2 regions of the Streptomyces sp. NPDC038135 genome follow, and region 1 is predicted to be linked to the other one. Evidence: riboswitches for the same ligand, from Rfam matches in the RefSeq annotation. Region 1 holds a riboswitch; the other holds the start of a gene.

Region 1 (10,736 bases):
TCAGCGGGCGCAGGTCGATGATGCACTCGTGCGCGACCAGGCCGCCGGGGCCGTTGTAGAGCACCGGGTAGTGCGGCTCGAGGCGCTTGGCGACGTAGTTGGCGGAGAGCACGGCGACCTGGGTGGCGCGCTTGAGCCCCTCGCCGCCCATCAGGCGGACGTACGCCCACGAGATCGGCAGGATGCCCGCGCTGCCCCACGGCGCGGCGGAGACGGGGCCCACACCGGTCTCGGGGCCGGCCGCCGGCTGCAGCGGGTGGTTCGGCAGGTACGGCGCCAGGTGCGAGCGGACCGCCACCGGGCCGACGCCGGGGCCGCCGCCGCCGTGCGGGATGCAGAACGTCTTGTGCAGGTTCAGGTGCGAGACGTCGCCGCCGAAGTGACCCGGCTTCGCGAGGCCGACCAGCGCGTTGAGGTTGGCGCCGTCGACGTACACCTGGCCGCCCGCGTCGTGGACCTGGGCGCAGATGTCGGCGACGTGCTCCTCGAACACACCGTGCGTCGACGGGTAGGTGATCATCAGCACGGCCAGCTCGTCGCGGTGCTGCTCGATCTTTGCCCGCAGGTCGGCGACGTCGATCTCGCCGTCCTCGGCGGTCTTGACGACGACGACCTTCATGCCGGCCATCACGGCGCTGGCCGCGTTGGTGCCGTGCGCGGAGGAGGGGATCAGGCAGACGGTGCGCTGCTCGTCGCCGTTGGCGCGGTGGTAGCCGCGCACGGCCAGCAGACCGGCCAGCTCGCCCTGCGATCCGGCGTTCGGCTGCAGCGAGACCTTGTCGTAGCCGGTGACCTCGGCGAGCCGGTCCTCCAGCTCGCGGATGAGCGTCAGGTAGCCCTCGGCCTGCTCGGCGGGCGCGAAGGGGTGCAGCTGCCCGAACTCGGGCCAGGTGACCGGCTCCATCTCGGTGGTCGCGTTGAGCTTCATGGTGCAGGAGCCCAGCGGGATCATGCCGCGGTCGAGCGCGTAGTCACGGTCGGCGAGCCGGCGCAGGTAGCGCAGCATCGCGGTCTCGGAGCGGTGCTCGTGGAAGACCGGGTGGGTGAGGTAGTCGTCGGTGCGCAGCAGGGCCTCGGGCAGGGCCTCGCCGGCCGCCGCGTCCAGCGCCTCGATGTCGCCGTCCACGCCGAAGGCCGCGAAGACGGCCTCCACCTGGGCCCGGTTGGTGGTCTCGTCGCAGGCCAGGGAGACCAGGTCGGCGTCGACGAGACGCAGATTGACGCCGCCCGCCCGGGCCGCGTCCACGACCTCGGCGGCCCTGCCGGGCACGCGCGCGGTGAGGGTGTCGAAGTAGGCGCCGTGCACGATCTCGACGCCGCCGGCCTTCAGGCCTTCGGCGAGGATCGTGGCGTAGCGGTGGGTGCGGCGGGCGATGGTGCGCAGCCCCTCGGGGCCGTGGTAGACGGCGTACATGCCGGCCATCACGGCGAGCAGCACCTGGGCGGTGCAGATGTTGCTGGTGGCCTTCTCACGGCGGATGTGCTGCTCACGGGTCTGCAGCGCCAGGCGGTACGCCTTGTGCCCGTCGGCGTCGACGGACACGCCGACGAGACGGCCGGGCAGGCTGCGCGCGAACTTCTCGTGCACCGCCATGTAGCCGGCGTGCGGCCCGCCGAAGCCCATCGGCACGCCGAAGCGCTGGGTGGTGCCGATGGCGATGTCGGCGCCCAGCTCGCCCGGCGAGGTCAGCAGGGTGAGCGCGAGCAGATCGGCCGCGACGGTGACGAGGGCGCCCAGCCCGTGCGCCTGGTCGATGACGGGCTTGATGTCGCGGACGGCGCCGGAGGCGCCCGGGTACTGGAGCAGCACGCCGTTGATCTCGCGCTCGGCGATCTCCGCCGGGATGCCGTCGGAGAGGTCGGCGACGACGACCTCGACGCCGGTCGGCTCGGCGCGCGTCTCGATCACGGCGACGGTCTGCGGCAGGACGTCCGCGTCGATCAGGAACAGGCCCTTCTTGTTCCTGCCCATGCGCCGGGAGAGCGCCATGGCCTCGGCGGCGGCCGTGCCCTCGTCCAGCAGGGACGCGCCGGACGTCGGCAGCCCGGTGAGCTCGGCGACCATGGTCTGGAAGTTCAGCAGAGCCTCGAGCCGGCCCTGGGAGATCTCCGGCTGGTACGGCGTGTAGGCCGTGTACCAGGCGGGGTTCTCCATGACGTTGCGCAGGACGACCGGCGGGGTGAAGGTGCCGTAGTAGCCGAGGCCGATCATGGAGCCGAGGACCTGGTTGCGGTCGGCGAGCGAGCGCAGCTCGGCGAGGACCTCGGCCTCGGTGCGGGCGCCCGGCAGGTCCAGGGCGTCGGCGTTCTTGATCACGTCCGGGACCGCGGCGGCGGTCAGCTCGTCGAGCGAGCCGTAGCCGACGTGCGCGAGCATCTTGGCCCGCGCCTCCTGGTCGGGCCCGATGTGGCGCTGCTCGAAGGGGATGCCCGCTTCGAGCTCGGAGAGCGGGGTGCGATGGGCGGTCATTGCGGAGGCCTCCTGGTCTGACACGACCTTCGAGGGGCACCCCGGTACGGATACCCCGACGGCCTCCCCCTCTGTCATCTCGACCTGAGAGCTTCACCGGCGGCCCGAAGGCGCCGGCTTTCACCGTCGGTGAGGGCGGACGCCGTCGACATCCGCCCTGCTTTCCAGAGTGACCTCGTCCGTGCGGTACGTGGGCCTGAGAGATTCCGGGGAGGATTTGCTCCTTCGGCGCCTCCGAGGTGGTCGGAGGACTCTCCCGCACGGGGTCAGCAGCCGCTGTCAGCCTACCAGCGAGGTCAACGCCCGGGCCTTCGAGTGGCCGCCTCCCTGATTGTGCTCTTTCGTAGTGCTTACGGATGAGTTGCGACCACGTGGAGGGAGAGGGACCGTGCAGACCGACATCGATCCGCGCAACCTGATCGGCCGCAAGGCGTTCGACCGCACCGGCACCAAGATCGGCACCATCGACGAGGTGTACCTCGACGACGCCACCGGCGTGCCGGAGTGGGCCGCCATACGCACCGGTCTGTTCTCCCGGGACGCCTTCGTCCCCCTGGAGCCCAGCGAGATCGTCGAGGGCGCCCTGCGGGTCCCCTTCGACCGCGCGCTCATCAAGGACGCACCCGACTTCGGCGTGGGCCGCCACCTCTCCCCCGAACAGGAACTCCAGCTCTACCACCACTACGGCCTGGACGTGGCTGCGCCCTCCCCGCTCGCGGACCACGACTTCGGCAAGCTGGCGGGCACGGAGGAGCCCTGATCCCGCGCCGTCGGCCACCGCGCGGGGGAAGGCGGAGCACCCCACCACGGTGGCGCCGGCACCCGGTCGGCCCTGCAACCCGCTACGGATCGGCGTCGACAGCGCCCGAAAGGCTCGGCGGCCCCATGTCCGGCACCCCGGGCGACGGCTCCGGGGCCGACACCAGCGGCAGCGGATCCGCCGGCTCCAGCGCGGGATCCCCGACGCCGAACGTCCGCACCCGCCCCGGCCCCGACTGGGGCGTCTCGAAGCGCACGGTCACCCGGCCGAGGCCACTGCCCTGCACCCAGCCGTGGCCCAGCTCGGCGTGCCGCACGTCCTGCCCGGCGCGCCACTGCCGCTCGCCGGGCTCCGGCCGCTCCGGCACGGGCTCGGTCACGGCCTCCTCCGGCGACCGCGCCTCCCCGGACGGCTGCGCCGCCTGGGCGAACAGGTCCTCCTGGGTGTAGTCGGCGAGCCCGGTGACGCCGACCCCCAGCAGCCGCACGCCGCCCGTGGTGTCCACGGAGTCCAGCAGCCGCTCGGCCGCCTCCCGGATCACGGCGGGGTCGTCCGTGGGCCCTCGGAGCGTCTCCGACCGGGTCAGCGTCGAGAAGTCGTACCGGCGGACCTTCAGCACGATGGTCCGCCCCGACAGCCCGGCACCGCGCAGCCGGCCCACGCACCGGTCGGCGAGCCGCCGCACCTCGAGACCGACCCTCATCCGGTCGTGGATGTCCACGTCGTAGGTGTCCTCGACCGACACCGACTTGGCCTCCCGCTCGGCGACCACGGGCCGGTCGTCGCGCGCCAGCGCCATCGCGTACAGCGCGTGCCCGTGCGCCTTGCCGAGGAGCCGTACGAGTTCGTCCTCGCCGGCCTCGGCCAGCTCCTCGACCGTGGTGATCCCGGCCCGCCGCAGGTGGTCCCCCGTCGCCGGTCCCACCCCGGGCAGGATCCGCACCGACATCGGCCCGAGCAGCGCCCGCTCGGTGCCGGGTTCGACGAGGACGAGTCCGTCGGGCTTGGCCTCCTCCGAGGCGATCTTCGCGAGCATCTTGGAGGCGGCCAGCCCCACCGAACCGGTGAGCCCGGTGACCGCCCGTATGTCGCAGCGCAGCTTCGTCCCCACCCGGCGCGCCGAGTCCGCGTCCCAGGCCGCCTCCCGGGCCTCGAGGTCGACGAACGCCTCGTCCAGGCTCAGCGGCTCCACCAGCGGCGACAGCTCCCGCAGCAGCGCCATCACCTGCTCGCTCACGGACCGGTACAGATTGAAGCGGGGCACCAGGTACGCGGCGTTCGGCGCCAGCCGGCGCGCCTGGGCCATCGGCATCGCCGAGTGCACCCCGAACACCCGCGCCTCGTACGAGGCGGTGGCCACCACCCCGCGCGGTCCCAGCCCGCCCACGACCACGGCCTTGCCCCGCAGGCTCGGCTTGGACGCCTGCTCCACGGAGGCGTAGAAGGCATCCATGTCGAGATGCAGGATCGTGGGCGCGTTTCTCACACCTCCGATGCTGCACCACACCACTGACAACGCGGGCGCACGGCCCGCGCGGTGCGGCGCGGATCAGCGGGGCGCGGTCAGACGGCCCGGTTGCGGCGCCGCGCCAGCTCGTCGGCCGGGTTGTGACCGACCAGGGTCTCCCCCGTGTCGACACGCTCACCGTGCAGCTGGGAGAGCGCGCTCTCCACGTCCCGCCAGACCACGCCGACGGCGATCCCGAACACGCCCTGGCCGCCCTGGAGCAGGGCGTGCACCTCGTCCGGCGAGGTGCACTCGTAGACGGTGGCGCCGTCGCTCATGAGGGTCATGCGCTCCAGGTCCTGGAACCCGCGCTCCCGGAGGTGCTGCACGGCCGTGCGGATGTTCTGCAGCGAGACCCCGGTGTCGAGGAACCGCTTCACGATCTTGAGGACGACCACGTCCCGGAAGCTGTAGAGGCGCTGCGTGCCCGAACCGTACGCGGGCCGCACGCTCGGCTCGACCAGTCCGGTGCGGGCCCAGTAGTCCAGTTGCCGGTATGTGATGCCGGCGGCCGCACATGCCGTGGGACCCCGGTAGCCGATCTCCTCGGACGCCATGGACGCCACCCCTCCGCCGTCCGGCACCGCCGTCGGCCGCTGTGGGGCGTGGTCGACCGCGCCGCCGGGATATGCGTACTGCCCACTGGAACGCGGCTGGGAACTCGGGGGAGAGTACGGACCGCTCTCCCCGAAACCGCGTCCGGGGGCACCCCCAGCCGTACCGTCGCCGCTCGTTCTCACGCCGACCTCCGTCCTTGAACTGCCCTCTCGACGGTAGGCAGTCACCAGGGGTGCGTCAACGATCGCCACACTCGCCACGCCGGGTGATAATCACCCTAAGAGTGGTTTCTCGTGCCCCACCGCGGGGAAAGGCTAGCCGAATGCTCTCGCGGAAGACCGCGTGACGCTCTGGATGGCCGGTGGCAATTGCCACGACACTGCACGACCCACCCGCGCCACCGCCCCGGGGCACAGAGCCGCTAGCGGGGCCCGGAACCGCTCGCGCCTCACTGGCTGCTGGTGCCGAAGTCCTCGGGCGAGATCTGGTCGAGGAACTCGCGGAACTTCTCCACCTCGTCCTCCTGCTCGTCCGGGATCGCGATGCCGGCGTCGTCCAGCACCGTGTCGCTGCCGTAGATCGGCGTCCCGGTGCGCAGGGCCAGCGCTATGGCGTCGGAGGGACGGGCGCTCACCTCGACCCCGCTGGCGAAGACCAGCTCCGCGTAGAAGACGCCCTCACGCAGATCCGTGATGCGCACTTCGGTCAGCTCCTGGCCGACGGCCTCCAGCACGTCCTTGAACAGGTCGTGGGTCAGCGGCCGCGCGGGGGCCATGCCCTGCTGGGCGAAGGCGATCGCCGTGGCCTCCCCCGGCCCGATCCAGATGGGGAGGTAACGGTCGCCCCCCACTTCGCGCAGGAGCACGATCGGTTGGTTGGAGGGCATTTCGACCCGGACACCTACGACATCGAGCTCGTTCACACAGCAACCCTAGGCCGTGCTCGGGACCTTTGGGTAGTCGGGCCGGGAACAGGTGCCCGATCCGGCCGCGCGGGACGCCCCGCCGTTCAGGGCAGCCGCACTCCGAGAGCACTCTGCACCAGCGCCGCGTGCAGCCGTGTCGTGAGCGCCGCCAGCTCCTTCGCGCGGGCCTCGGCGTGAGCCCTGGTCTGCGGGTTGCGGTGGCGTTTCAGCGGGGCCACCACCTGGTCCACCAGGCCCGCCTCCCGGTCGGCCGCTGCCTTCATCACCCGCAGATGGCGCGGCTCGATCCCGAACCGCCCCAGCTCGGCCACGAGCGAGGCCACGGTGACGGCCGCCGCGTCGTACACCCCGTCCTCCAGTGGAGCGATCAGCCCGTACGACTGCCACTCCGCGAGGTCGTCCTCGCCGATGCCGGCCGCCGCGAGCAGCTCGGCCCGTCCGACACGGGCCACCGTGGGCCGCTCGGACGGCTCCGGCGGGTCGTCCCCGGTGCGCTGGCGCCCCACCACGGGCAGCTGCACGGCCTCGCCGCGCTCCATGGCGTCCAGGTGCTCACGGATCACCTTGAGCGGCAGATAGTGGTCCCGCTGCATCCGCAGGACGTGCGCGAGGCGCTCGACGTCCCCGGGACCGAACTTGCGGTACCCCGACGGCGTCCGCCGCGGCTCGACGAGCCCCTCTGCCTCCAGGAAGCGGATCTTGGAGATGGTGACGTCGGGGAACTCGTCACGCAGCGCGTTCAGCACCGCGCCGATGCTCATCAGCCCGTCCGTGGCGGCGGTACCGCTTCGGGCACCGCCGCTCGGTGTGTGCAGCATGGACCTTCCCTGGGTTCCCCCGGACGGAAGTCCAGGGGTCAGATGCCCTGCCGGCTCGCGTAGAAGACCAGCCGGTACTTGCCGATCTGCACCTCGTCGCCGTTCGACAGAGGCACCTGGTCGATCCGCTCGCGGTTGACGTACGTGCCGTTCAGGCTGCCCACGTCGGCGACCGTGAACGAGCCGTCCGGGGAGCGCCGGAACTCCACGTGCCGGCGGGAGACCGTGACGTCGTCCAGGAAGATGTCGCTCTGCGGGTGCCGGCCGGCCGTGGTCAGGTCGCTGTCCAGCAGGAAGCGGCTGCCCGAGTTCGGCCCCCGGCGCACCACCAGCAGCGCCGAGCCCAGCGGCAGCGCGTCGACCGCGGCCTGCGCCTCGGGCGAGAGCATCGGCACCTGCGTCTGCCCGGTCACTTCGGCGTCGTAGGCCTCGATGCCGGAGATGGAGATCGTGGACGTGGTCTCCGAGGGACGCTCCGCCGCCACACCGGGCCGCAGCGGCGCACCGCAGTTGGAGCAGAAGCGGGCGTTCTCCGCGTTGCGGTTACCGCACCTCGTACACACCAGGACGGACATGGACGGATCCTCCTGCCGCGGTTGCCCCGCGGGGGCGTTGGGCGCATAGGGGTCGGAGGCAAACCCTCCACCCGCACTTGAGGGTGACGGTTGCCCGAAACCTATGCCGCCGGACTGGGCAGGGTCAACAGACGCCGCGCCCTGGCCTCCGGAAATGTCACCGCCCGGACCAGCGACCTGGTCGCGGAACAGCGGGCGCTGGCCCTCTGCGTCAGGCTGGGCACGATGACGAGCGGTCGCGTTGTCGCCGCCCTCTCGCGCGCTCTTGCCGAACAACTTCGCAAACAACTTCACGGGCGATTCCCCTTGACCGAAACAGACCCGCCCGTGGGGCAGGACGAACCCTGATTGCCTACACCGGTCGACCCGGACATCCTCACAACGTCCGTATCCACCAGACAGTTTCCACCACGCGCCACTTCTTCGGTGCGCCGACCCCCCGCAACCTCATGCCCCTGCCGGACGCCCCCCATGCACCACCGGTTCACTGGGAGGACGACCGAGCGTAGTCAGGCTGCTTCACCTGTCGCAAGGCGTCCACGACGATCTTGTCCGACCGCTCGACGGTCACCGTGGCCTGCTCCTTCTCCAGAGTCTGCACCACGCCTCCCGGAATGTTCAGAGCCGGTTCGAGATCCTGCGACTTGCCGATGACCTGGAAACGATACGGTGCGTTGATCTTGTTCCCGTCGACGCTCACGCTCTTGCCGGAGTCCGTGAAGTAGGTGCTCGCGATCACGCGCACGCCGTTCACCTGGATCGCCTCCGCGCCGGCCGCGCGCAGCTCCTGGATCGCGTCGAGCAGCATGTCCGCCTTGACCGTCCCCTTCGGGTCCTCGATCGTCATGGTGATGCCGGGACCCTGCGCCGCCACGGTGCCCGCCAGAATGCCGAGTTGCTTCTCCTTCTCGGCCGTCTGCCGGCGCGCCTCGGCCGCCTGGTCGGAACTGCTCTGCAGCTCCTGACGCTGCTTGTCGAGTCCCTGCTTCTCGTCCTCAAGACGCTGAGTACGGTCGTCCAGTTCATCGAGGATGCGAACGAGGTCTTCCTGACGTGCCCCGCGCAGCGCGCTGTCGCTGTCGCTGTTCGACGCCACCTGCACGGCCAGACCGAAGCCGAGACCGAACAGCAGCACGGCGACGATGAGTTGGGCCCGGGTGAGGCGCGGCGGCCACACCCCCTTGATCAGCCGCTGGCGGCCGGTGAGCGGGGGTTCGGCGCTCCCGGCTCCCTCGGCGGGCGTCCTCGGCCCGTCGGGCGTCCGCTCCGGGCCCACGGGGGCCCGCTCCGGACCGGTCGGCGTGCGCTCCGGCCGGGCGGCCGGGGCAGGGACCTCGTCGGGCAGTTCCTTGCGCAGCCTGTTCTCCGGCTGCTCGTCCTGGTTGCTCATCGCTCTCAAGCCCGGAAGACGTGTCGCCGGATCGCCGCGGCGTTGGAGAAGATGCGGATGCCGAGGACGACCACGACACCGGTGGACAACTGCGCGCCGACGCCCAGCTTGTCGCCCAGGAAGACGATCAGCGCGGCCACCACCACGTTGGACAGGAACGACACCACGAAGACCTTGTCGTCGAAGATGCCGTCGAGCATGGCCCGCAGACCGCCGAACACCGCGTCGAGCGCGGCCACGACGGCGATCGGCAGATAAGGCTCGACGACCGCCGGAACCTCCGGCCGGACCAACAGGCCGGCCACGACTCCCACGATGAGGCCCAGTACGGCGATCACGATGTGCCCTTCTCAGTCTTATCGGCGTTCGGCTGTGCTGTGCGTACGGTCACACTCGGTGCGGCGGGCAGGCGGACGTCCCCCTCGGTGGAGATGGTGGCCCGGATGCCGAAGTTCTCCTCCAGGGCGTGCAGATACAGCCCGTCGGCGCTGTCCTGGAACCTGGTGCTCAGCTTCTGCCCGTCCCCCACCGCCAGCACCGTGTACGGCGGCACCAGCGGCCTGTTGTCGACCAGTATCGCGTCACCGGCGGCGCGGATCGCGGACAGGGCCGTCAGCCGCTGGCCGTTGATGGAGACGGCCTCGGCCCCAGAGGCCCACAGCCCGTTCACCACCCGCTGCATGTCGCGGTCGCGCACCCGGCCGGTGTCGGAGAAGCCGGAGGTCTCGCGCGGATTGGAGCCGTCGCCGCCGGCGCTGGCCTCCTTGGCGTCGTTCACCACCAGCCTGACGCCGGGGCCGTGCACCGCGGTCGCGCCCGACAGCACACCCATAAGATCGGCCTCGGAGCCCCCGCCGCTGCGTCGCAATGCCGCCCGCCGGCGCGTGTCGACGTCGTCGCGCAGTTTGTCGACGTCGCTCTCGAGCCGGTCCGCGTCCGCGGTCTCCTTGTCGATGCGGTCGATGAGCTCCTGGCGCTCCTTGGCCACCACGGGGGCCGCGATCCTCGCCTGCGCCGCTCCGACGGTGACCACCAGCGCGGCGAGGACCAGGCCCGCCGCCAGGCCCAGCTTCGCGCGGAGCGTCTTCGGCAGCCCGCCGGCCTCACCCTGCGCCTCCCGCCGGGCGGCCGCCTCCGCGTAGCCGTCGTCGAGGCTGTGGTCCATGACGTTGGTGATCAGCGACATGGACGCGTCCGGGCGCGACGGCCGCGGAGGGCTGCTCCGAACGGGGGATTGCTGCGGCATGCCGCACATCGTCGCATGTCGCGAGCAGTACCTCCGAACGGCCCCACGCGCGCGTGCCGGACAGGCCCCCTCGGGGACACCTGTCCGGCACGCGCGCGTGCGGTGGCTTTCGCCGTCCGGAGCCGCCGGTCCTACCGCCCGGCGCTGTCCACCACGGCCGCCCACTCGTCCAGCAGGGCCTGCGCCGAGGCGTCGTCCGGCCCCTCGGCCCACAGGTGGGTGACGGCCTCGGCCGGGTCGGGCAGCACCATCACCCAGCGCCCGTCGGTCTCCACGACCCGCACACCGTCGGTCGTGTCGACGGACCGGTCCCCGGCCGCCTCGACGACCCGCCGCATGACGAGGCCCTTGACGGCCCACGGCGTCGCCAGGTCCCGCTTGAGGACGTGCGCCCGCGGGATCCGCGCGTCGATCTGGCTCAGCGTGAGCTGCGTACGGGCCACCAGCCCGATCAGCCGTACGAAGGCGGCCGTGCCGTCGTAGACGC
Region 2 (10,736 bases), on a different contig from region 1:
GCGGGGCGGCGACGAGGTAGTCGAACTCCTGGAACGCCTGGTTCAGGTGGAAGACGATGGTGGTGTCGTCCGGCGTCTCGATGGAGGACAGGCCCTTGCCGCTCTTGTCCTTGTAGGGGCCCTTGTACTTGTCGCCCTTGGCCATGAACTGCTGGAAGTAGTTCGGGCCGAGGGAGAGCACGTCACGCGCGAAGTTCGAGCGCTCGACGGCGTACTTGACGTCCTTCGAGGTGATCGGCGAGCCGTCCTCGTACTTCAGGCCCGAACGCAGCTTGTACGTCCAGGTCTTGCCGCCGTCGCTCGGGACGCCCTTGCTCGCGGCGAGGTCCGGGACGAGGGTGTTGCCCTTCTCGCCGGCGCCGGGCTGGAACGTCATCAGCGGGCGGGCGTAGAGCCGGCTGAGGTTGTACATGTACGCGTAGTACGTGTTGCCGGGGTCGAAGGAGTCCGGCACGTCGGACAGTTCGTAGGTGACCGTGCCGCCCTTCTTGTCGGAAGCGTTGACCACACCCTTGGTCGCGGCGTTGGCCCCGGCGGACGAGCCGTTGTTGTCCTTGTTGTCATCGGCCTTGCTGCAACCTGCAACGAGCAGGCTGGCGGAGCCGATGGCCGCGATAGCGGCCAGCGCTGACCTTCGCATGATGGGTGCTTTCCCCTCCATAGTCGGAAACTTTTCGGGCTCTCGGGTGGTCGCAGGCGTCAGCGGCTGCGCGGGTCGAGAGCGTCGCGGAGACCGTCGCCCAGCAGATTGAACGCCAGGACGGTCACGAAGATGGCGAGACCGGGCACGATCATGAACTGGGGATCGACCTGGTAGTAGGTGACCGCTTCGCGGAGCATGCCGCCCCAGGAGGCCTGCGGGGGCTGGATGCCGACACCGAGGAAGCTCAGGGACGCCTCGAAGAGGATGTTGGTCGGGATGAGCAGCGTCGAGTAGACGATGATCGGGCCGACCAGGTTGGGCATCAGCTCCCGGAACAGGATGTACGGGCCCTTGGCGCCCATGCCGCGGGAGGCGTCCACGAACTCGCGCTCACGCAGGGCGAGGGTCTGGCCGCGCACGATCCGGCCCAGGTAGGGCCAGTTGAAGAAGCCGATGACGAAGATCAGCACGCTCAGGTGGAGCGGGAGCCCGTTGAGGCCGAACGCGCCGCCCTGGAGCGTGGCGGAGATCGCGATGGCGAACAGCAGGAGGGGGAAGGCGAGGAAGGTGTCCATCAGGCGGCTGATGATGTTGTCCACTCGGCCGCCGTAGTAACCCGCGATGACGCCCATGATGGCGCCGATCACGTTGGAGAGGATCGTGGCGCCGAAGGCGACCACCAGCGACACCCAGGAGCCCTCCAGGACTCGGGTGGCGATGTCACGGCCGAACTTCGGGTCCACGCCGAGCGGGTGGTCGGCGCTCATGCCGCCCCAACTGCCCTTGGGCAGCGAGGTGTCGGGGGTGATCAGGTCCTGGTTGAAGGCGTTGGGGTCGAGGCCGAGCAGGGCCTGCAGGGGCCGGGAGAGGACGGCCAGGGCGATCAGCAGGACGACGATGACGGCGCCCGCCACCGCGACCTTGTCCCTCTTGAATCTCGACCAGGCGATCTGCCCAAGGGAACGACCCTCGATCCGCCCCTTACCGGCACCCTCGAGCACAGCTTCCGGCTGTGCCTCGGCTGCCGCCCCGGTGGTCTCGATCGGTGCGGTCACAGTGACCCGACCCCTCTCGCCGGTGGTGACCGGCCTGCGCCTGCCGCGGTTTGCGGCTTTGTCGACTTGCCTCGATCGTGAGGTTCGACCTCACGTCTGAATCGCGAGTCTTCAGCTTCTTTGCGATCACCCGCCAGAGCTGACGGGGAAAGTATGCGCAACCGTGATGCAGTCCAGGGGATTCCGTTATCCGATCAGTGGGTAACGGCCACCGGACGCGGGGCACTTGGGGCAGACAGCTGTTTTGTTTCGAAACGGACGAAACATCGCTCTTCTACGCGCGGAGAAGTCCGTCTCGGACACGAATTCTCCATCACTGTCCAAGTGGCGGACTACCCGGCCCGGTTGCTCAGTAGCCCCCGTGGACCGGCGGGTAGCCGTACCCGGGAGCCGGCGCCTGGGGCTGCGGCGGGGTCTGCGGCTGCGGCTGGGGGACGGCCGCGTGCGCGTCGCGATCGTAGAACGGGCGGGCGTTGGCCCGCATCCACAGCACCACCGGGTCGTAGTCGTCGGTCATCGCGACCGTGGACACCGGCAGCCCCTCGGGGACCGCGCCGACGGACTGCTGCATCATGGCGCGCACCGAGTCGACGGAGGCGGGCGAGGTGTCGTACACGTCGAGGCCGATGGCGAGGTACGGCGCGCCGAGCGTGGGCTGCACCCAGGCGCGGCGCAGCGAGCGCAGGGCCGGGGTGCGGTGGGCGTTCTGCGCGAGCAGGGCGTAGAACTGCGCGACGTCGACGCCGGGTTCCGACAGCCGCAGCGGGCCGGCGGGCTGGCGGTCGAGGCCGGTGGCGATGCGGCGCAGGTCCGTCCAGGGGATGCCGACGCCGCCGCCCGGGGCGTGCGGGTTGAGCCAGAGGCCGTAGTGGTCGGGGTAGAGGGTGCGGGCCACGTCGAGCCCGTCGACCACCTCGTACGAGCGGTTCCAGCCGCTGGCCGAGAGTTCCTGCGCGGAGGTCACGCAGGGGGCGTAGCCGAGGCCGTCGACCTCCATGTTCCCGTACTGGGCGTCCGGGGACCCGGCCTGGCCGTGCCACAGCAGCATCCAGATCTGGCCGGAGGAGGGAGTGGCGAGGGCGCGCAGCAGTGCCTCGTAGGCGTCGTAGCGGCCGGGGGTGACCTGGCGCAGCATGTGCTCGACGCTGCCGCTGTGGCTCGCGCTCACCTGTCTTACCGGCCCTTCTCGAATCAGTGCCCCGCGTTCGGAGACAGCTTAAGCGCCGATCGGCTCGGAGCCCCGGGTTCCTGCGCGGGCGCGGGTGGGCGGAGGCCGGTCGGCCGGTCTCGCCGCTGACGGAGCCGCTGACCGACACCGCCCCGCGCCCCCGGGTCCGTGCCTCCTCGGCGCCGCCTTCTAGTGGCCGTACTGGTAGAAGGGGCGGACGTGGGACTTGAGCCAGGTGGCCACCGGGTCGTCCGTGACGTCCAGAAGGACGAGGTTGACCTGCCATCCGACCGGCGCCTTGCCCAGGGCCCGGCCGAGGGCCTCCAGCGGAAGGGCCCGCAGGTCGCCCTCCCACTGGGAGAGTTCGACGCCCACGAACATCACGGGGTCGGCCGTCTCCACCGAGGCCAGGCAGCGGCGGGCCGTGACCACCACGCCGGTGCCGGCGAACTCGGCGGAGGCGGCGGCGAGGAAGTCGACCGGGTCGTCCTGCCAGTCCGGCTCGAAGAGGCGGACCCGGCCGCCGGTGGCCGGGCCGTCCAGCGGGGTGTGGCCGGTGCGGCACAGTTCGGCCACCGCCTCGGGCGGCAGCGGCAGGCCGACCACCCCGTCGGGGTTCACGAGGATGCCGGCCTGCGGGGGCAGCCCGCGCGCGAACTCCACCGCCGGGGCGACGGTGAAGGACATGTGGGAGCCGGCCGCCAGGCGGAGCTGCTCCTCGGAGCTGAAGACCGGGACGTACACCTGGCCCTCGATCTCCATCGTGGGCAGGTCCAGCGGTCCGCTGTGCGGTCCGCCGCCGTTGGGCAGCGGGACCCACAGCAGGCTGCGGCCCAGCACCTCGGCGATCCGCCCGCCCGCGCCGGGTATGCCGAGGGAGGCCGAGAGCACCTCCTCCAGTTCGTTGCCGGGCCAACCGCCGTGCGGGTGGGGGTGCGTCTGTGCCGGGAAGTCCGCGGGAAGGTCCGCCGCCGAGAAGTCCATCTGCCTGCCGCCTGCTGGGAACCACTGCTGTGGTCCGAAAGGCTAGCGGGTGGCCGTGACGGCGCTCAGCCGGATCGGCCGGCGAAGCCGATGCGGCGCAGCACCGCGGCGGCGTCCCGGTCCAGCAGCACCGCCGAGCCGCAGCCGGCGGGCAGCTCCCCCCGCTCCACCGCGCGCAGCAGGCGGGCCGCCGTACGGCGGTGGCGGCGGAAGGCGTAGCGGGAGACGCCGCGGCCGCGCTCGCGCTGGCCCGCGCGGGCGGTCTCCGCGGTGACGTCGAGCAGCAGCAGGTGCAGGGTGCCGCCGCGGCGGCGGGCCGCGCGGACCAGCCAGCCGCGCACCCAGGCCTGCGTGCCGCAGTCGTGGACGACGACGCCCTCGCCGGTGCCGAGGGCGCGGCGCAGTGCGGCGTAGTGGGCGAGCCGGACCAGGGGGCGGTACAGCGCGTAGGGCAGGAAGCGGGGCACGCGGGCGGCCCAGCGGTCGCGGGCGTCCTGGGAGTCGACGCGGTGGCCGGGGACCGCGCGGTGCATCAGGGTGGACTTGCCACTGCCGGGCAGCCCGGTGACCACCACCAGGTCGCGGGGGCCGAAGAGCAGGTCGTGCGGGCTGCGCCCGGCGCGCTCGCGCAGGTCGCGGACGACCGGGGCGGGCCGCCCGGCGCAGCGCTCGCGGGCCGGGGCGGAGGGCTGCTCCGGCATCGCGAGACCGGTGGTGGCGGCGTAGGCCGTGGTCCTGTTCACCGTCATCGTCCTCCCCTGTGGGCTCGGTAACCCTTTGCCCATCGAATGTAAAGAGAAGGTAATGCGCCGGTCCAGCGGTTGGGTACGCGTACTGCCACAGCTCGGTTACAGATGCGGGCCCTGACGGGGCGGGGCGCGGCGTGCAATGATGTGCGCGCCAACTGCATACCGGCCGCTTGAATCCGCGCGGGAGAGTTCCCAGCCAGCTCCGCTGGGACGCCGAAGGAGCAAGTCCCTCCCTTGAATCTCTCAGGCCCCGTTACCGCGCGGGCGAGGCACATCTGAAAAGCGGGCCGCTGCGACAGTGGCTCCACCCAAGGTGCAAGCCGTGACCACTCCTCGTGAGGATCATGGCGAACCTCTCAGGTTCCGATGACAGATGGGGAGGAACGTTCCTCGCCTGTCATACCTGCCCTGGGAGACGACCGACCGATGAGCAGTACCGAACCCACTCCAGCGCGCCGCACCGCGCTCGACGCCCTGCACCGTTCGCTCGGCGCGACGATGACCGACTTCGCCGGCTGGGACATGCCGCTGCGCTACGGCTCCGAGCGCGACGAGCACGTCGCGGTGCGGACCCGGGCCGGCCTCTTCGACCTCTCCCACATGGGCGAGATCACCGTGACCGGGCCGCAGGCGGCAGCCCTGCTGAACTACGCCCTGGTGGGCAACATCGCCTCCGTCGGCGTCGGCCGCGCCCGCTACACCATGATCTGCCAGGCCGACGGCGGCATCCTGGACGACCTGATCGTCTACCGGCTGGCCGAGCACGAGTACATGGTCGTCGCCAACGCCTCCAACGCCCAGGTGGTGCTGGACGCGCTGACCGGGCGCGCCGCGGGCTTCGAGGCCGAGGTGCGCGACGACCGCGACGCCTACGCGCTGCTCGCGGTCCAGGGCCCCGAGTCCCCCGGCATCCTGAAGTCGCTGACCGACGCCGACCTGGACGGCCTGAAGTACTACGCGGGCCTGCCCGGCACCGTCGCCGGCGTCCCCGCGCTGATCGCGCGCACCGGCTACACCGGCGAGGACGGCTTCGAGCTGTTCGTGAAGCCGGAGCACGCGGTGGAGCTGTGGCAGGCGCTGACCAAGGCGGGCGAGGGCGCCGGCCTGGTGCCGTGCGGCCTGTCCTGCCGGGACACCCTGCGCCTGGAGGCGGGCATGCCGCTGTACGGGCACGAGCTGACCACCTCCCTGACGCCCTTCGACGCCGGGCTGGGCCGGGTGGTGAAGTTCGAGAAGGAGGGCGACTTCGTGGGCCGCGAGGCGCTCACCGAGGCCGCCGCCAGGGCCGAGCAGAACCCGCCGCGCAAGCTCGTCGGCCTGGTCGCCGAGGGCCGCCGGGTGCCGCGGGCCGGGTTCTCCGTCGTCGCGGGCGGCGAGGTGATCGGCGAGGTCACCTCCGGCGCCCCCTCCCCCACCCTGGGCAAGCCGATCGCGATGGCGTACGTCGACGCGGCGCACGCGGCGCCGGGCGCCGAGGGCGTCGGCGTGGACATCCGGGGCAGCCACGAGCCGTACGAGGTCGTGGCGCTGCCCTTCTACAAGCGCCAGAAGTAGACACTGGGCGCGGTCCGTCCCCGGACGTGACCCTGCGCACATCCCGCTGCCCGGCAGCGGATCCGGCAGTCCCCCATTCATCAGCACTCCCGCGCGTACAGGAGAATTCAGGCCATGAGCAACCCCCAGCAGCTGCGCTACAGCAAGGAGCACGAGTGGCTGTCGGCCGCCGAGGACGGCGTCTCGACGGTCGGCATCACGGAGTTCGCGGCCAACGCGCTCGGCGACGTGGTCTACGCCCAGCTCCCCGAGGTCGGTTCCACGGTGTCCGCGGGTGAGACCTGCGGCGAGCTGGAGTCGACCAAGTCGGTCTCGGACCTGTACTCGCCGGTCACCGGTGAGATCACCGAGGTCAACGAGGACGTCGTCAACGACCCGTCGCTGGTGAACTCGGCCCCCTTCGAGGGCGGCTGGCTGTTCAAGGTACGCGTCACCGAGGAGCCGGCCGACCTGCTCTCCGCCGACGAGTACACCGCCCAGAACGCCGGCTGAGGAGTCGTAGCCGTATGACTGTCCTGAACACGTCCCTGCACGAACTGGACCCGGAGATCGCCGCCGCGGTCGACGCCGAGCTGAACCGCCAGCAGTCGACGCTGGAGATGATCGCCTCGGAGAACTTCGCGCCGCTCGCGGTGATGGAGGCCCAGGGCTCGGTGCTGACCAACAAGTACGCCGAGGGCTACCCCGGCCGCCGCTACTACGGCGGCTGCGAGCACGTCGACGTCGCCGAGCAGATCGCCATCGACCGGATCAAGGAGCTGTTCGGCGCCGAGTACGCCAACGTCCAGCCCCACTCCGGCGCCTCCGCGAACCAGGCGGCGCTGTTCGCCCTCGCCCAGCCCGGTGACACCATCCTCGGCCTGGACCTGGCGCACGGCGGCCACCTCACCCACGGAATGCGGCTGAACTTCTCCGGCAAGCAGTTCGACGTGGTCGCCTACCACGTGGACGAGGCCGGCCTGGTCGACATGGCCGAGGTCGAGCGGCTCGCCAAGGAGCACCGCCCCAAGGTGATCATCGCCGGCTGGTCGGCCTACCCGCGGCAGCTCGACTTCGCCGAGTTCCGCCGGATCGCCGACGAGGTCGAGGCGTACCTGTGGGTCGACATGGCGCACTTCGCGGGCCTGGTCGCGGCGGGTCTGCACCCGAACCCGGTCGAGTACGCGGACGTGGTCACCTCCACGACCCACAAGACCCTCGGCGGCCCGCGCGGCGGCGTCATCCTGGCGAAGAAGGCCTTCGCGAAGAAGCTGAACTCGTCCGTCTTCCCGGGCTTCCAGGGCGGCCCCCTGGAGCACGTGATCGCGGCCAAGGCGGTGTCCTTCAAGGTCGCCGCCTCGGAGGAGTTCAAGGAGCGCCAGCGCCGTACGGTGGAGGGCGCCCGCATCCTCGCCGCGCGGCTGACCGCCGCCGACGCCCGCGAGGCCGGCGTCAACGTGCTGTCCGGCGGCACGGACGTGCACCTGATCCTGGTGGACCTGCGTGAGTCCGAGCTGGACGGGCAGCAGGCCGAGGACCGCCTCCACGAGGTCGGCATCACGGTCAACCGCAACGCCGTCCCGAACGACCCGCGTCCCCCGATGGTGACCTCGGGCCTGCGCATCGGTACGCCGGCCCTGGCGACCCGGGGCTTCACGGCCGAGGACTTCACCGAGGTCGCGGACGTGATCGCCGAGACCCTCAAGGCGTCCGCCCCGTTCGAGGGCGCCGCCGTGGAGGGGCTCAGGGCCCGGGTGAAGGCCCTGGCCGACAAGCACCCGCTGTACCCGGGTCTGAACAAGTAAGTCCCTGTTTCGCCGGGCACCGCGCACACTGGAACGTGTGCGCGGTGCCGCACCCGCACCACCCCGTATTGAGGAGTTTCCGTGGCCATCTCGGTCTTCGACCTGTTCTCGATCGGCATCGGCCCGTCCAGCTCCCACACGGTCGGTCCGATGCGCGCGGCGCGCATGTTCGCCCGCAGGCTGCGCAACGAGGACCTGCTGGGCTCCGTCGCCGCGGTGCGCTGCGAGCTGTACGGCTCGCTCGGCGCGACCGGCCACGGCCACGGCACCCCGAAGGCGGTGCTGCTCGGTCTGGAGGGCGCCTCGCCGCGCACGGTGGACGTCGAGTCGGCCGACGAGCGGGTGGAGACGATCAGGCGGTCGGGCCGGATCTCGCTGCTCGGCGAGCACGAGATCGCGTTCTCCTTCGACGACGACCTGGTCCTGCACCGCCGCAAGGCGCTGCCGTACCACGCCAACGGCATGACGGTGTGGGCGTACGACGCGGTCGGCGCCGAGCTGCTCTCCAAGACGTACTACTCGGTCGGCGGCGGCTTCGTCGTGGACGAGGACGCGGTCGGCGCCGACCGCATCGTGCTGGACGACACGGTCCTGAAGTACCCCTTCCGCACCGGTGACGAGCTGCTGCGCCTGACCCGGGAGACGGGTCTGTCGATCTCCTCGCTGATGCTGGAGAACGAGCGGGCCTGGCGCACCGAGGAGGAGATCCGCGCGGGCCTGCTGGAGATATGGCGGGTCATGCGCGAGTGCGTCCAGCGGGGCATGACCCGGGAGGGCATCCTGCCCGGCGGTCTGAAGGTGCGCCGGCGCGCGGCCGTCTCGGCCCGCCAGCTCCGCGCCGAGGGCGACCCGCTCGCGCACGCGATGGAGTGGATCACGCTCTACGCGATGGCGGTGAACGAGGAGAACGCGGCCGGCGGCCGGGTGGTCACCGCCCCGACCAACGGCGCGGCGGGCATCATCCCGGCGGTCCTGCACTACTACATCAACTTCGTGCCGGGCGCCGACGAGGACGGCGTGGTCCGCTTCCTGCTCGCCGCCGGCGCCATCGGCATGCTGTTCAAGGAGAACGCCTCCATCTCCGGCGCCGAGGTCGGCTGCCAGGGCGAGGTCGGCTCCGCCTGCTCCATGGCCGCGGGCGCCCTCGCCGAGGTGCTCGGCGGCAGCCCCGAGCAGGTGGAGAACGCGGCCGAGATCGGCATGGAGCACAACCTGGGCCTGACCTGCGACCCCGTGGGCGGACTGGTCCAGATCCCGTGCATCGAGCGCAACGGCATGGCCGCGGTGAAGGCGGTCACCGCGGCGAAGATGGCCATGCGCGGCGACGGCTCGCACAAGGTGTCCCTGGACAAGGTCATCAAGACCATGAAGGACACCGGCGCGGACATGTCGGTGAAGTACAAGGAGACGGCCCGGGGCGGGCTCGCGGTGAACATCATCGAGTGCTAGCGACTGCGCCGTGGCGGGCGCCCGGGGAACGGGGGCCCGCCACGACGCGTCTCGTCACCTGCCGCCGGGCTGTCGGACGATCAGCCGGTCGTCAGGGTGACGTCGTCGACGACGAAGCTGGTCTGCAGGCTGGAGTCCTCGGAGCCGGTGAAGGTCAGCGTGATCTGCCGGCCGATGTACTGGCTCAGGTCGAGCGTGCGCTCCACGTAGCCCGCGGCCGCGTTGACGTTGGAGTACGTCTGCTTCACGGTCCCGTCGACCTTGACCTGGAAGGTGTCGTACGCCGTGGAGCCCGACTCGCCGGTGTCGATGTGCAGCCAGTACTTCAGGGTCGCCCGGGTGCAGCCGGCCGGGATGGTCACGGTCTGGCCGACCGTGTCGGTGGCGGTGGAGCCGTAGCCCGCCAGCCACGCGTACCGGGTGCCGGAGTGGGCTGACTGGCCGCTGAACGCGCCGATCGCGCCGGTGTCGCCCGTCCACGGCGACGTGCCGCTCTCGAAGCCGCCGTTGGCTACGGTCTGCGAGGCGGTGCAGCCGCCCGCGCCGGTGACGGTCAGCGTGTACTGCGCGGTGTGCGTGGTGGAACCGGTGCCGGTGATCGTGAGGTTGTACGTCCCCGGGGCCACAGAGGAGCCGACGGTGACGGTCGCCGTGGACGAGCCGCCGGAGGTGACCGAGGCCGGGCTGAAGGAGACCGTGACCCCGGCGGGGGCGCCCGAGGCGGACAGACCGACCGTCTGGGCCGAGCCGTTGGTCGTGGCGGTGGACACGGTGGTGGTCACCGAGGCGCCCGGGGCGGTGCTGCCGGTGGCGGGGCTCGCCGAGAGCGAGAAGTCGTCGGCCGGGACGGTGGCCGAGACCGCCTGCGACCACAGGGTGTAGGCGACGCCGTCGGCGCTGCGGTTCAGCCCGGTGGCGTTGATGTTGCTCGTGGTGTCGCACGAGGAGTGGTAGCAGCTGTCGTACGCGGCGTTCGCCGTGCCGCCCCACTTGGCCGCCTGCGCCGAGGTCTTGCGGGCGCTGGCGCCCATGGCGTAGCCGGAGGTGGGGATGCCGTAGTTCTCGAAGGAGTAGTCGTCGGAGCGGCCGGCGCCCTCGGTGTTCTCCTCCGGCTGGAGGTTCAGCGAGTCCCAGTAGGCCTTCATGGGTGCGGCGGCCGCGGAGGTGATGTGGTTGATGAAGTAGCCGCCGTTGCGCGAGGCGACCATGTCGAAGTTGTAGTACGCCTTGATCGCCGAGCGCTGGGCGGAGGTCAGCGAACGGACGTAGAAGTCCGAGCCGTTGAGGCCCTGTTCCTCGTCCGTCCACCACCCGAAGCGGACGCGGCCCGCCATCGACGGGTTGGTCTCG

The links. Region 1 has a riboswitch for glycine ahead of gcvP (aminomethyl-transferring glycine dehydrogenase). Riboswitches for the same ligand answer to the same signal wherever they lie in the genome.
Region 2: linked by a shared signal. The riboswitch ahead of gcvT (glycine cleavage system aminomethyltransferase GcvT) and the one ahead of gcvP (aminomethyl-transferring glycine dehydrogenase) in region 1 are both predicted to bind glycine.

Annotation. Positions count from the first base shown of each region.
Region 1 is NZ_JBVJXS010000006.1:3,068-13,803, reverse strand. Features, by position in the region: gene gcvP (aminomethyl-transferring glycine dehydrogenase) at 1-2,470, opposite strand, end outside; glycine riboswitch at 2,645-2,739, opposite strand; gene ACZ7JA_RS17565 (PRC-barrel domain-containing protein) at 2,859-3,230, shown strand; gene ACZ7JA_RS17560 (DNA polymerase IV) at 3,313-4,716, opposite strand; gene ACZ7JA_RS17555 (MerR family transcriptional regulator) at 4,794-5,477, opposite strand; gene ACZ7JA_RS17550 (bifunctional nuclease family protein) at 5,744-6,217, opposite strand; gene ftsR (transcriptional regulator FtsR) at 6,304-7,038, opposite strand; gene ACZ7JA_RS17540 (FHA domain-containing protein) at 7,077-7,907, opposite strand; gene ACZ7JA_RS17535 (DUF881 domain-containing protein) at 8,098-9,003, opposite strand; gene ACZ7JA_RS17530 (small basic family protein) at 9,009-9,341, opposite strand; gene ACZ7JA_RS17525 (DUF881 domain-containing protein) at 9,338-10,258, opposite strand; gene ACZ7JA_RS17520 (mannose-1-phosphate guanyltransferase) at 10,381-10,736, opposite strand, start outside.
Region 2 is NZ_JBVJXS010000011.1:29,676-40,411, reverse strand. Features, by position in the region: gene ACZ7JA_RS29325 (ABC transporter substrate-binding protein) at 1-640, opposite strand, end outside; gene ACZ7JA_RS29320 (ABC transporter permease) at 700-1,698, opposite strand; gene ACZ7JA_RS29315 (enhanced serine sensitivity protein SseB C-terminal domain-containing protein) at 2,048-2,833, opposite strand; gene ACZ7JA_RS29310 (enhanced serine sensitivity protein SseB) at 3,056-3,850, opposite strand; gene ACZ7JA_RS29305 (AAA family ATPase) at 3,916-4,593, opposite strand; glycine riboswitch at 4,771-4,868, shown strand; glycine riboswitch at 4,869-4,982, shown strand; gene gcvT (glycine cleavage system aminomethyltransferase GcvT) at 5,026-6,153, shown strand; gene gcvH (glycine cleavage system protein GcvH) at 6,268-6,645, shown strand; gene glyA (serine hydroxymethyltransferase) at 6,660-7,937, shown strand; gene ACZ7JA_RS29285 (L-serine ammonia-lyase) at 8,019-9,386, shown strand; gene ACZ7JA_RS29280 (M28 family peptidase) at 9,467-10,736, opposite strand, start outside.